One region of the Mesorhizobium sp. M0633 genome, then DNA from elsewhere that is predicted to be linked to it. Evidence: riboswitches for the same ligand, from Rfam matches in the RefSeq annotation. Region 1 holds a riboswitch; each other region holds the start of a gene.

Region 1 (4,274 bases):
TTTGGCCCATACATGTAGAGGATGCATTCGCCTTCACCAAACAAGTCACCGTCAAACTCGCCGACCGATGCATCCTCGATAGCTTTCTCTAGCCGATTCTCGAGCGCATAAATGGATTCGCGTTCGTCAGCGGCACCAAACTGACCATCATTGAGAATAAGATAGACGATTACCGCCTGGTCCACGAACAATCTCCAGCTTCGCAAGCGACCAGAACTCTATCCCTGACATCCGGCGGCACTGAAACTCTACCGGATCGCCGACTTTCTGCTGATCGCACTGTTTGGGGTAATCTCGACGGTCGTAATTCTGTTGTGATCTTCGCCCGATCCCAGGCGAAACAAAAACCCACCATGCGGCGGGTCGTTGGAGCCAATTAGCACCATACCGAAATTAGTAGCATAGCTGCCGGCACAAAGCAAGAACAAAATAGGGCGCCTTCAGCCTTGAAGGTTCGCAGCTTAGTTCCAGCTTGGGTTCCTCGCCCCACGAAAGTGGGGAGAGGTGGCTCGGCGAAGCCGAGACGGAGAGGGGAACCGCGCTCTACGAAAGCCCCTCTCCGGCCGCTTCGCGACCACCTCTCCCCCGCTTCGCGGCGGGCGAGGAACCCAAATCTTGAGAGGTCGAGACACCGCGCCTCTGCCTCCCCAGCAACCCCCTCAGAACTCGATCCCCTGCTGCGCCTTCACGCCGGCGGAGAAGTGGTGCTTAGTCACGCCCATCTCGGTGACCAGATCGGCCGCCTCGACCAATACCGGTTTGGCGTTGCGGCCGGTGACGACGACATGCAGGCCTTCGCGACGCGCCTTCAGCGCCGCGACCACCTTTTCGAGATCGAGGTAGTCGTAGCGCAGCGCGATGTTCAGCTCGTCGAGCACCACGAGGCTGATCGACGGCTCGGCCATCAGCTCCAGCGCTTTCGCCCAGGCAGCCTCGGCCGCCGCGATGTCGCGCTTCAGATCCTGTGTCTCCCAGGTAAAGCCCTCGCCCATGGCGTGCCAGACGACACGGTCGCCGAAGGCGGCAAAGGCGTCTTTCTCGCCGGTGTGCCATTTGCCCTTGATGAACTGAACGACGCCGACGCGCTTGCCATAGCCGAGCATCCTGAGCGCCAGCCCAAAGGCGGCCGTGGTCTTGCCCTTGCCCGGTCCGGTGTTGACGATCAGCAGTCCCTTCTCGACCGTCTTGGCCGCGACCTCGGCGTCCTGCACCGTTTTGCGCTTGGCCATCTTGGCGCGGTGGCGTTCCTCGTCCTTGGGATCGATAGTATCAGCCATGTCATTTCACCTTGAGCGGCAGCCCCGCCACCATCAAAAGCACGGTGCCGGCAACAGCTGCGACGTCCTGGTTCAGCCGGCCGGCGGCGTCGCGAAACCGTCTTGCCAGCGCATTGTCCGGCACGATGCCCTGGCCGACCTCGTTGGACACCACGAACCACGGCCCACGCGGCCGCGACAGCACATCGGCCAGCCTCCGGCATTCGGCCTCGACATCATGGTCGGCCAGCATATGGTTGGTCAGCCACAGCGTCAGGCAGTCGATCAGCACCGGCTGGCCGTCAGGCAGCGCTCCGATCGCGCCGGCAAGGTCGAGCGGCGCATCGATGGTCGTCCAGCCGGCGCCGCGGCGCGAGCGGTGCAGCGCGATGCGCTGGCGCATCTCGTCGTCATAGGCTTGCGCCGTGGCGATATAGCTCCAAGGCGGCGGGCCGACCGTCACCAGGCTCTCGGCATGCGCGCTCTTGCCGGAGCGCGCACCGCCGATGACCAGGGTCAGTGCCCCGGCAGCGCGGTCAGGCAAAGCTGTCGCGCAGGCTGGTCGCCGTGCCGGTGAAGCGTCCGCGCACCACGCCGACGACCGCGCCGAGCACCAGCCAGAACACCAGATTGGTCAGCGTCACCGCCACCACGAACTGGTGGTGCAGGCCTTCCGGGATCGCCGTCTCGAAGCTATCGGGCTGCGGCGCGCCGACGATATGCGGCGCAACGATCAACGCCACGGCAAGAGCCACCAGCGGCAGCGATCTGCGGAAGACTATAAGGCCGAGACCGGCCGCTGTCGCCACCACTGTTGCCCACCACCAGATCTGGCGTTGGACAAGGTCGGCCGCCGGCATCGCCGGCAGTTCCGGCGGCAGGCCGAGGCCCGGCGCCAGCGTGAACGCGGCAAAGCCGGCCAGCCCCCAGAACAGGCCCTGGCGCCAATTGCCGATGCCGCCGGCGAATTCCGAAACCGCAACCAGGACCAGCGCAAAGCCGATGCCGGTGACGATATTGGCAACGACGCTGAAGCCGAAGCGTTCGAAACCGTCGGCCGGCGCCCAGCCTTCGTCTTCCGCCGGAGCCATTGCTTCAGCCGGTGCCGGCGCGGCGCTGCTCATAGCCGTCATGCCCGCGGCGTTTTCAGCCGGTGTCGCAGGTGCCGCGGCATGGTCATGGCCGCCGCCGGCCTGTTCGTAGACTTCCGCCTTTAGGATGAGCGGCACCGTGGCATAGGCTTGCATGCAGGCGAGAGCCACGCCGGCCACAAGCCCTGCGATCGCCGCGATGAACACGACGTTGCGAAACAGTGTCATGATGTCAGCCCCTTGTTAGTGGCAGGGAAAGCCCATCGAATGGCGATAGTCGTGCGCGGCATTGTGGACCGCATCGATATGCGAGAAGCCGACAAAGCCCATGACGAAAATGCCGAGGAATGCAGCAAGCGCCAGCTGCATGAGACGCGACTGCGAGGAGGCGGAAGCGCCGAGCGAAACGGAAGCGGTATTCATGTCTTGTCCTTTCGCCCTCCACCCGAGGGCATAGAAGTCAGTTTCCTGTCGCCGGCAGGTCTCCTGGCTCGCGGATCAGCGCCCTTCCCCACCTTCCCGAAGGCGAACCTTCAGTGGCATATGGAGAGGACTACCGCACACAGTTGCGGGGGCAGCCACGGCATTGGGCAAACAACTTGCCCTCACCGCATTCCCTCTTGGTTCCAAACGGAACCGACGACATCAGTGACTATAGGCAGAATCGCCGCGCCCGGCAAACCAAATTCCGCCGGATCGTGTGGCGAATGCGCCGCCTCGCCAAGCCCGGTCGGCCGGCGCCGCGATTGACAATTTTCGCAGCCGGGTGTCGGCTGGCGGATGGGGAGGAAGCCGGCATGCAACCCAGCCCGAATGAGCGCGGTCCCTACAACGGCCTGACGCGGGCCGAGCCGACGCTGCCGTCATCAGCCTATTGGGACATCGCGGCCTATCAGCGCGATCTCGAGGCCATCTGGTATCGCAACTGGCTGCTCGTCTGCCGCGAGGCCGACCTTGCCCAGCCGCTGGCTTTCAGGACGTTCCGCATAGGCACGCAGGAGGTCGTCGTGCTGCGCGACGAGACCGGCGAGTTGCGCGCCTTCCACAACACCTGCCGGCATCGCGGCTCGCAGCTTTGCCAGCAGAGCGAAGGACGGCTGAAGGCGCGGCTCATCACCTGCCCATACCATGCCTGGTCCTATTCGCTGCACGGCGATCTGGTGCGCGTGCCGTCGAAATCGCTGCCGGACGGCTTCGACAAGGCCGATCATCCGCTCTACCGGGTCGCGCTTTCGGTGTGGCGCGGTTTTGTCTTCGTCAATCTGGCGGAAGACGCTGCCGGCTCGGCTGAAACATCCTTCGATCCGGCATCCGGCAGCCTCGCCAACTGGCCGTTGGAAACGCTGCTGAGCGGCCATGTGCTGCGCAAGGTGATAAACTGCAACTGGAAGGTATTTTGGGAAAATTTCAACGAGTGCCTGCACTGCCCCGGCGTCCACAAGGACCTGTCGCGGCTGGTGCCGATCTATGGCCGCGGCCTGATGGGCCGGCACGACGACCCCGAATGGGCGCGCCACGCCGACAATGACGCGCCGGAATTTGCCGGCGGCTTGCGGGCCGGGGCCGAAACTTGGTCGCGCGACGGGCGCGTCCACGGCTCGGTCTTTTCCGGCCTGACGCCGGGCGAGCGTGCCGCCGGGCAGACCTATGCCACCAGCATGCCGTCGATGTTCGTCGTCGGCCATGTCGACTATGTCAGGACCGTGCGGCTGGTGCCGCTTGGGCCGGAGCAGACCGAACTTACCGCCGAATGGCTTTTTTCGCCCGAAGCGCTCGCCGATCCGGCCGCGGATATCGACAACATCGTCGCCTTCGGTACCCAGGTGCTGGAGGAGGATGCTGATATCTGCGAGGTCAACCAGATGGGCCTGCGCTCGATGCGCCACAAGGCCGGCGTACTGATGCCCGAGGAATACGACTTGCACCG
Region 2 (4,274 bases), on a different contig from region 1:
CTGTTAGCATGGCACGGAATCGCAGGTCATTTTCTCGTCTAACATCGTCTGGATGCCGCCTTCATGAAGGAAAAAATCTCGCTTGCCATGGCCCGTCGCATTGCGCTCGCGGCACAGGGATTCAACGACCCGCGCCCCACCGGCACGCCTGACCGCCGGCATCTGGCCCGCGTGCTTGCCCGTACCGGCCTGCTGCAGATCGATTCCGTCAGCGCCGTGGTGCGCGCCCATTATATGCCTCTTTATTCGCGGCTTGGCCCTTACAAGCTGGCGTTGCTCGACAACGCCGCCGTCACGCGCAAGCGCATGGTCTTCGAGTATTGGGCGCATGAAGCCTCGTTCTTGCCGGTCGAGACCTATCCGCTGATGCGCTGGCGCATGCAGCGGGCCGAACGCGGCGACGAAATGTACAGCGGACTGGCCAAATGGGGCCGCGAGCACGCCGCCTATATCGAAGACATCTCTCGCGAGGTCGCCGAACGAGGCCCGATCGCAGCGTCGGCTTTCGAAGGGCAGAAGGGTTCGGGCGGCTGGTGGGGCTGGAGCCATGCCAAGCACGCCTTCGAATGGCTGTTCTGGGCCGGCCGCATCACCACTGCGCATCGCCGCGGCTTCGAGCGGTTCTACGATCTGCCGGAGCGCGTGCTGCCGCCGGCGGTACTCGCGCTACCGGTTCCCTGTCCCGAGGATGCACATCGCGAATTGCTGCGCATCTCGGCCCGCGCCCACGGCATCGCCACGGCAGGAGACCTGCGCGACTATTTCCGGCTGTCGCCGGCCGACATCAAGGGCCGCATCGAGGAGTTGGTCGAGGCCGGCGACCTGTTGCCGGTGAGCGTCGAAGGCTGGAACAAAACAGCCTATCTCCACAAGGACGCCCGTTTACCGCGCAAGATCGAGGCGCGCGCCTTGCTCGCGCCGTTCGATCCTGTCGTCTTCGAGCGGTCGCGCACCGAGCGCTTGTTCGATTTCCACTACCGCATCGAGATCTACACGCCGGCCGAAAAGCGCCGGTATGGCTATTACGTGCTGCCGTTCCTGTTCGGCGACAGCATCGTCGGGCGCGTTGACCTCAGGGCCGACCGCCCGGCCGGCGTACTGCGCGTCCATGCCGCCTATGCGGAGCCCGGCGCCTCGCTGCAAACCGCAGCCGAGCTTTTCGAAGAATTGAAGCAGATGCAGGGCTGGCTCGGCCTGGAACGCATCGAGGTGACCGCTGCCGGCGACCTCGGCCGTTCGCTCGCGGATATCGCCGCGTCATAGACGTGCGTTGACACGACTGCCTCCACAAGCCTAAATCCGTTCCAGACGGTCCCCTGCCCGCAACGGCAAGGGCCAAGAGGGAATGCGGTGCGAAATCTCGATTTCAAATCCGCGGCTGTCCCCGCAACTGTAAGCGACGAGCCTCGGCCGAAAACCACTGGGATATTCCCGGGAAGGCGGCACCCAGGCGATGACCCGCGAGCCAGGAGACCTGCCGTCTAGGACATAAGAATCCGATCGCCTGGCGGGTTTTCCGGGCAAGGAGCCTGATTTGGAACGCGACAGCAGTTTTCCGGCTGAGACAGCGGATTTATTGTCCGGCCATGGCGATTCCCCGGCCGGCGTTACCGTGATCGTCTGCTCGTCCTGCCGGGACGAGACCGGATCGGACGCTCATCCGCGCGCCGGCGAGCTGCTTGCCGAGGACACACGCCGCGCCGCTTCCGGCGAAAACATCAATATCCGCACCGTCGAATGCCTCGGCAACTGCAAGCGCCGGCTCAGCGCCGCCATGCTGCGCGACGGCTGCTGGAGCTACGTCTTCGGCGACCTGACCACGACCAGCGGCGCCGATCTCGTCGCTGGGGCAAAGCTCTTCGCCACCGCGACGGACGGTCTCATTCCATGGCGCGGCCGCCCCGATTGCCTGAAGCGTGGCCTGGTTGCCCGCATCCCACCCCTCGACCTTTTGAAGGATCAGATATGACCGCTTCCGTCTCCCGCGTGCCCTGCACCGTCGTCACCGGCTTTCTCGGCGCCGGCAAGACGACGCTGATCCGCCATCTGCTCGAAAATGCCAAAGGCAAGCGGCTGGCCATCATCGTCAACGAGTTCGGCGATATCGGCATCGACGGCGAGATCCTGAAGGGCTGCGCCATCGACACCTGCCCCGAGGAAAACATCGTCGAGCTGGCCAATGGTTGCATCTGCTGCACCGTCGCCGATGATTTCGTCCCGGCGCTGGACCAGATCCTGTCGCTGACGCCGAGGGTCGACCACATCCTGATCGAGACATCCGGCCTCGCTTTACCCAAGCCGCTGGTCCAGGCCTTCCAGTGGCCGTCGGTGAAAAGCCGCGTGACGGTCGACGGCGTCATTGCCGTGGTCGACGGACCGGCGCTGGCTGATGGCCGCGTAGCCAATGACATGGACGCCCTGCAGGCCCGGCGCGCACAGGACGAGACGCTCGACCATGACGATCCGGTCGAGGAAGTGTTCGAAGACCAGCTCGCCTGCGCCGACCTGATCATCCTGTCGAAGAGCGACCTGCTGGACGCCGCCGGCTCGGCCCGTGCCAATGCCGTCATCGGCAAGCACGTTGCGCGGGCGGTGAAGATCGTACCGACTTCGCAAGGCAAGGTCGACCCGTCGGTGCTGCTCGGCCTCGGCCTTGCCGTCGAGGACGACATCGAGAACCGCAAGACCCACCACGACGACGAGCTCGACCACGAACATGACGATTTTGACTCGTTCGTCATCGACATCGCGTCTGTGTCCAACCCGGACGAGCTCGCACAACGGGTCGCCACGGCGGCGGAGGAAGAAAACGTGTTGCGCGTCAAGGGTTTCGTCGAAGTCGGCGGCAAGCCGATGCGGCTCCTGCTGCAGGCCGTCGGTCCGCGCGTCAACCACTATTACGACCGCGCCTGGACCGCTGAAGACGACCGCCGCTCGCGCCTGGTCGTCATCGGCCTGAAAGGGCTGAACCGCCCGGCCATCGAGCGTATCCTCGCCGGCTGACCCCAGGTACGAGCCGCGATGCACATCCTCACCACCACATCCGCCTCGCTCGACGATCTCGCCGAGCCCGTCGATCTCAGGCAAACGCCTGCGGATGTCGTGGCGCTGTCCTTCACCGACAGCGACCTGGCCGGGCTGGCGGCGGCGTGGAAGGCAGATGCGCACCGCCTGCCGTCGATGCGGCTCGCCGCCTTGCGCGACCTGCGCCATCCGATGTCCGTCGACCTGTGGATCGACAGCGTCGCCCGCCACGCCAAGGTCATTCTGGTCCGCATCCTCGGCGGCTATGACTGGTGGCGCTATGGCTGCGACCAGCTCGCCGTTATCGCGCGAAATCGCGGTATCAAGCTGGCGCTCCTACCGGGCGAGAGCCACGACGAGGATTTGCGACTGATCGAAGGCTCGACGCTGCCGCGCGAGGAGTTGGACGCCCTGCTTGGCTATTTCCGCGAGGGCGGGCCGGCAAATATGACGGCGCTGGTGCAGAGGCTGGCAAGTCTCGCTGGATCGGGTGCGGCGGTAGCCGAACCTGTTAGCGTGCCAAAGGCGGGATTTTACGAGCCGGGACTGGGGGTAGTAGAACGCGGCGTCCCCCTCCCCCTCGAGGGGAGGGTCCGGCCGCAGGCCGGGGGTGGGGTCCTCTCCGAAGCGCGCCTACACAAAACGTCGCGCACTGCCGTGACGACCGCACCCGGCCCTGCGGGCCACCCTACCCTCGAGGGGAAGGGGGACGTCGTGCCAATTCTCTTCTACCGTTCGATGCTGCTCGCCGCCGATGTCGCGCCCATCGACGCGCTTTTCGAAGCCCTGCGCCACCGCGGCATGGCTCCCGTGCCTCTGTTCGTCTCCAGCCTCAAGGACCCGGCGTCGCTCGCCTTTGTCGAAACCGCGCTCGCAACCCTGAAGCCTGCCGCCATCATCACCGCCACAGCTTTCGCCTCGGGTGCCGAGCCCGGTGTCGAAACCCTGTTCGACCGCGCCGGCGTGCCGGTGTTCCAGGTCATCGTCGCGACCACCCGCCGCGACATCTGGCAAACCAATCAGCGCGGCCTGGCGCCCGCCGACCTTGCCATGCATGTCGTCCTGCCCGAGCTCGACGGCCGCATCCTGGCCGGCGCCATTTCATTCAAGAGCGAAAGCGAAACCGACCCGGCGCTGGCCTTCCGCGCCTTCGCCAACCGGCCTGAGCCCGACCGCGTGGCGCAAGTGGCGAACCGTGTCGAGGCCTTCGTGCGCCTGCAGCGGACGCCGCGTGCGGAGCGCAAGCTCGC
Region 3 (4,274 bases), on a different contig from region 1:
CGATAGAACCGCATCGCTTCGCGTGCCTCTTCGTAGCGGTATAGCATCGATCCCGCGATGAGGAGCGGACCCACGGGATGGAGCTTGTATTCGAAGGTGGTGACTATTCCGAAATTGCCGCCGCCGCCCCGAATGCCCCAGAACAAATCTGCATTTTCGGCCGCGTTTGCCGTGAGCAACCGGCCGTTCGCTGTCACGATTTCGACAGCGACAAGGTTGTCGCAGCTCAGTCCATGTTTGCGGCCAAGCTTGCCGAACCCGCCGCCGAGTGTCAGTCCGGCTATGCCGGTATCCGCGTTGACACCCATGGTCGTCGCAAGACCATGGACCTGTGTGGCTGCGTCGAACTCGCCCAGGTTCAGGCCGGCCTCTGCGCGCGCAACACGGCGGATCGGGTCGACTTCGATCCGCTTCATGCGTGACACATCGATCACCAAGCCGCCGTCGCATACCGAACTGCCGGCGACGTTATGACCACCGCCGCGGACGGCGACGAGGAAGCCTTGCGATCGGGCGAAGTTGACGGCCGTGACGACATCGCTGGATTCGGCGCAATAGAAAACAGCCGCCGGCCTCTTATCGACCATGCCATTCCAAACTCTGCGCGCCTGGTCATAGCCAGGGTCGTCCGGAAGGATCAGATCGCCGCTAATCGCCTGCCTGAGCCGGGCGATATCTGGCGCCTGCAACGTCGGCTCGGAACCGTCTATAAGCTTGAACATGCTCATCGAGGGATACCCTTCGTGATTCAGCACGGTTGGACAGGCCGCTGTCGTTCACCGGATCACAATGATCTCATGCGGCGCCATTCGCTGCAAAATCGAATATCTCAGTCGCTGGATGAGCTAAATTCATCTAAACTGCCTGGATGAGAAAACTTCCGCCGCTCGGGTCGCTTCGCGCCTTCGAAGCCGCTGCCAGGCTGATGAGCTTCAGGAAGGCCGCGACGGAACTCGGCGTGACGCCAACGGCCATCAGCCACCAGATTCGATTGCTGGAGGAGGTCTGTGGGCAACTGCTGTTCCGGCGGCGCCCACGACCGCTCGTGCTCACAGGCGTGGGCGAACGGCTATTCCCGGTAATTTGCAGCGGCTTCGACGCTTTCGCTGCGGCAATAGCATCAGCCTCGGCCGGAGTTGGCCAACGCCCGTTGCGCGTGACGAGCCCAAATGCATTTGCCAGCCGATGGCTGGTTCCGCGCCTGTCGAAGTGGCGCGAACAGCATCCGAACATTCCACTGGAGATCATCGGGACAGACGCCGTTCTGGACCTGCGAGCCGGTGACGCCGACGTCGCGATCCGCTATGCGCGCAGGATGCCGCGGGATGTTCCCGCGCAGGAAATTTTTCGGGACGCATTCTTTCCGGTATGCAGCCCGGAGTTGTTCGCAGGAGGCGACCGACAGATCGAGCGCGCCGCCGATCTGCTGCAATACCCGCTCATCCATTTCAATTGGACGAACCGCGACCCGGAAGCGCCGACTTGGCAACGATGGCTGGCGATCGCACGCTCGATCGATCCCAGCATCCCCAATGCCAACCAGGCATGGGACCTAAGCTTCCGCGAAGAGCTGCACGCGATTGACGCGGTAGCGGCAGGCCAAGGTATCGCTATCTGCAGCGATGTGGTCGTCAGTGGCGAACTCGAGGCTGGCAGGCTAGTCAAGGCACATGATCTCTGTCTGCCAGGCTATGGCTTTTACCTTGCCTGCGTAGCCAATCACCCCCGACAAGCGCATATCGAAGCGTTTTCCGCCTGGATGAGATCGATAGTCTGAGCATCTGAACGCCGATCTTCTGCATGCTCGTCACAAGCGGTAGCAGCGCTTCCTGCGCTTCGGGGTCGCCTGCCGCGCCTCACACTTTGACCGGTATCCAAATTTCCAGCCTTGCCGCTACAGGGATCGAATTCCGGCGCATCGGCGACCTCGCGCCCAGATGCCGGCAGCCATTTGTCCCAAATCGTGTTGGGGGTTGACAGAAGCAGACAACGTCCTCTAGGTACGTAATGTTATTACATTACGAGGTATGCATGACTCCTTCTGACAAGACCCTTGCTCCAGCGGCTGTCCGAACTCCGAAAATTTATTGCGCTGTGAGTGGCGGAAAATTAGGGTGGCTGAGTGATGGTCCCCGAGTCGAAAGGCAAGGGGTGAAAAGGGAACACGGTGAGGTCTTCGGATCGAGGCCGTGGCTGCCCCCGCAACTGTAAGCGGTTAGCAAGATCCGAAGTGCCACTGGCCGGCAAGGCTGGGAAGGCAGGATGGCGCAAAGACCCGCGAGCCAGGAGACCTGCCATCAGCATGAGTTGACCGGACGGGGTGTGCCGGGAGGAGACGTGGACATCGGTCTTGTCGGCCGGTCCGTCCAGCTTCCTTCCGTCGCCATTGAGAAAGTGACGGTAAGTTGGACGCCTCCCAGCCTCTTCTTGAAGCGCGCGAACTGAGTGCGACGGCAAATGGCCAGCGCCTGGTTAGTGCGGTGAGCCTTTCGCTAGCGGCGGGCGACCGCCTCGCCATCATCGGCCCTAACGGCGCCGGCAAGACGACGCTGCTGCGCATGCTCTGCGGTACGCTGCGGCCAAGCGCGGGAGATGTGAGATTCTCCGGACGCCGGCTGGAGAGATTTTCGGCCGCCGAGCGGGCGCTGCACATGGCGGTCGTCGGCCAGACCGATCAGCCCGACCCGCGGCTTGCCGTGATCGACTATGTCGAGCTTGGGCGCGTCCCCCATGCGGGCATGCGACGAAGGAGCGAGCAACGCGACATCGTCATCGAAGCGCTTCGCAGAACCGGCCTGATGCCGCTGCTCGGCCGCACAATCGGCTCGCTATCCGGTGGCGAGCGGCAACGCGCCCAGCTGGCGCGCGCCATCGCCCAGGAGCCCAAAATCCTGTTCCTCGATGAACCGACCAATCATCTCGATCCGCGCGCCCGCAGCGACCTTCTCGAACTCGTATCGCAGTTTGGCATGACCGTGGTGGCGGTGCTTCATGATCTGTCGCTGGTCACGCCATTTGCCACCAGGGTCGCGGTGATGAACGAGGCCCGCCTGCAGGCACTCGCCGGTCCGCACGAGGCGCTGACCAAGCAATTGATCCGCGAGACTTTCGGCGTCGACGTGCTTCGGCTGCGCCATCCCACCGAGGACCGCGAACTTACGATCTTCGACGTTCCTAACCGTGCCTCTTCCCATCCTGATCTGACCAAGGAGCAACATTCGTGAAACGCCTTTGCCTCCCTACTGCTTGCCCAGGCGGCCTTCGCTTTTCCCGTGACCGTTGACAGCTGCGGCACGCCGCTGACGTTCGAAGCCGCGCCGAAGCGCGCCGTTATCCAAGATCTGAACATGGCGGAGATGGCCTTCGCGCTGGGGCTGCAACCGTCGATCGTCGGCCTGACGGGCATCACCGGATGGTACAAGGTCGGTCCGGAATTCAAGGCTGAGCAGGGCGCGATCCCGGAACTCGCACCGAAATACCCGACGCTCGAAAACCTCGTCGCCGTCGAGCCCGATTTCTTCTTCGCCGGCTGGTATTACGGCATGAAGCCAGGTGGCGAGGTGACGCCCGATACGCTGGCGCCGTACGGTATCAAGACGCTGGTGCTGACGGAAAGCTGCGTCCATCTCGACCAGAACCGCCCCGCCGCCTCGATGGACCTGCTCTATGGCGACGTCGAAAAGCTGGGCAAGATTTTTGGCAAGGAAGTAGAGGCGGAAAAGCTTGTTTCGCGCTGGAAAACGCAACTCGCCGGTATCACGGCGAAGGTTGGCGACCGCAAGGGTACGCGCGTGTTTCTTTACGACTCCGGCGAAGACAGACCTTTCACATCAGGCAAGTTCGCGAACCCCAGCGCCATGATCGCTGCTGCCGGCGGCGACAACATCATGGCCGACATGGCGACGAGTTGGGGCAATACGGATTGGGAGACGGTGGCGGCCCGCAATCCGCAATTCCTTATCCTGCTCGACTACCAGGACGGCGGCGGCTACAGGAAACTGCTCGATTTCCTCAAAGCCCATCCGGCGATGAAGGAGACTGATGCGGTCAAAAATGAACGCTTCGTCGCGCTGCGCTATGCCGAACTGACACCTGGGCCTGCCAACATCGAGGCGATCGGCAAGATCGCCAGGGCGATGCACCCGGAAGCTTTCTGAGCTTGCGCCAGAGAGCGTTCGAATTGGCCATGACAGCAGGAGCAGCAGCAATTGCTGCTCTTGCTTTGTTGTCGATTGCCTATGGATCGACGGTCATCGCGCTGAGCGACGTGATTG

What was found. Region 1 has a riboswitch for cobalamin ahead of NKI47_RS03750 (CbtB domain-containing protein). Riboswitches for the same ligand answer to the same signal wherever they lie in the genome.
Region 2: linked by a shared signal. The riboswitch ahead of NKI47_RS10205 (DUF1636 family protein) and the one ahead of NKI47_RS03750 (CbtB domain-containing protein) in region 1 are both predicted to bind cobalamin.
Region 3: linked by a shared signal. The riboswitch ahead of NKI47_RS33685 (ABC transporter ATP-binding protein) and the one ahead of NKI47_RS03750 (CbtB domain-containing protein) in region 1 are both predicted to bind cobalamin.

Annotation. Positions count from the first base shown of each region.
Region 1 covers NZ_JAMYQC010000003.1:35,775-40,048, reverse strand. Annotated here, with positions in the region: gene NKI47_RS03770 (hypothetical protein) at 1-185, opposite strand, end outside; gene cobO (cob(I)yrinic acid a,c-diamide adenosyltransferase) at 660-1,277, opposite strand; gene cobU (bifunctional adenosylcobinamide kinase/adenosylcobinamide-phosphate guanylyltransferase) at 1,279-1,800, opposite strand; gene NKI47_RS03755 (CbtA family protein) at 1,793-2,575, opposite strand; gene NKI47_RS03750 (CbtB domain-containing protein) at 2,591-2,770, opposite strand; cobalamin riboswitch at 2,807-3,003, opposite strand; gene NKI47_RS03745 (aromatic ring-hydroxylating oxygenase subunit alpha) at 3,145-4,274, shown strand, end outside.
Region 2 covers NZ_JAMYQC010000007.1:236,354-240,627, reverse strand. Annotated here, with positions in the region: gene NKI47_RS10210 (winged helix-turn-helix domain-containing protein) at 64-1,263, shown strand; cobalamin riboswitch at 1,293-1,496, shown strand; gene NKI47_RS10205 (DUF1636 family protein) at 1,535-1,969, shown strand; gene cobW (cobalamin biosynthesis protein CobW) at 1,966-3,003, shown strand; gene NKI47_RS10195 (cobaltochelatase subunit CobN) at 3,022-4,274, shown strand, end outside.
Region 3 covers NZ_JAMYQC010000065.1:3,004-7,277, forward strand. Annotated here, with positions in the region: gene NKI47_RS33670 (FAD-binding oxidoreductase) at 1-728, opposite strand, end outside; gene NKI47_RS33675 (LysR substrate-binding domain-containing protein) at 869-1,777, shown strand; partial or broken gene NKI47_RS33680 (AraC family transcriptional regulator) at 1,857-1,974, opposite strand; cobalamin riboswitch at 2,110-2,313, shown strand; gene NKI47_RS33685 (ABC transporter ATP-binding protein) at 2,406-3,224, shown strand; gene NKI47_RS33690 (ABC transporter substrate-binding protein) at 3,243-4,157, shown strand; gene NKI47_RS33695 (FecCD family ABC transporter permease) at 4,187-4,274, shown strand, end outside.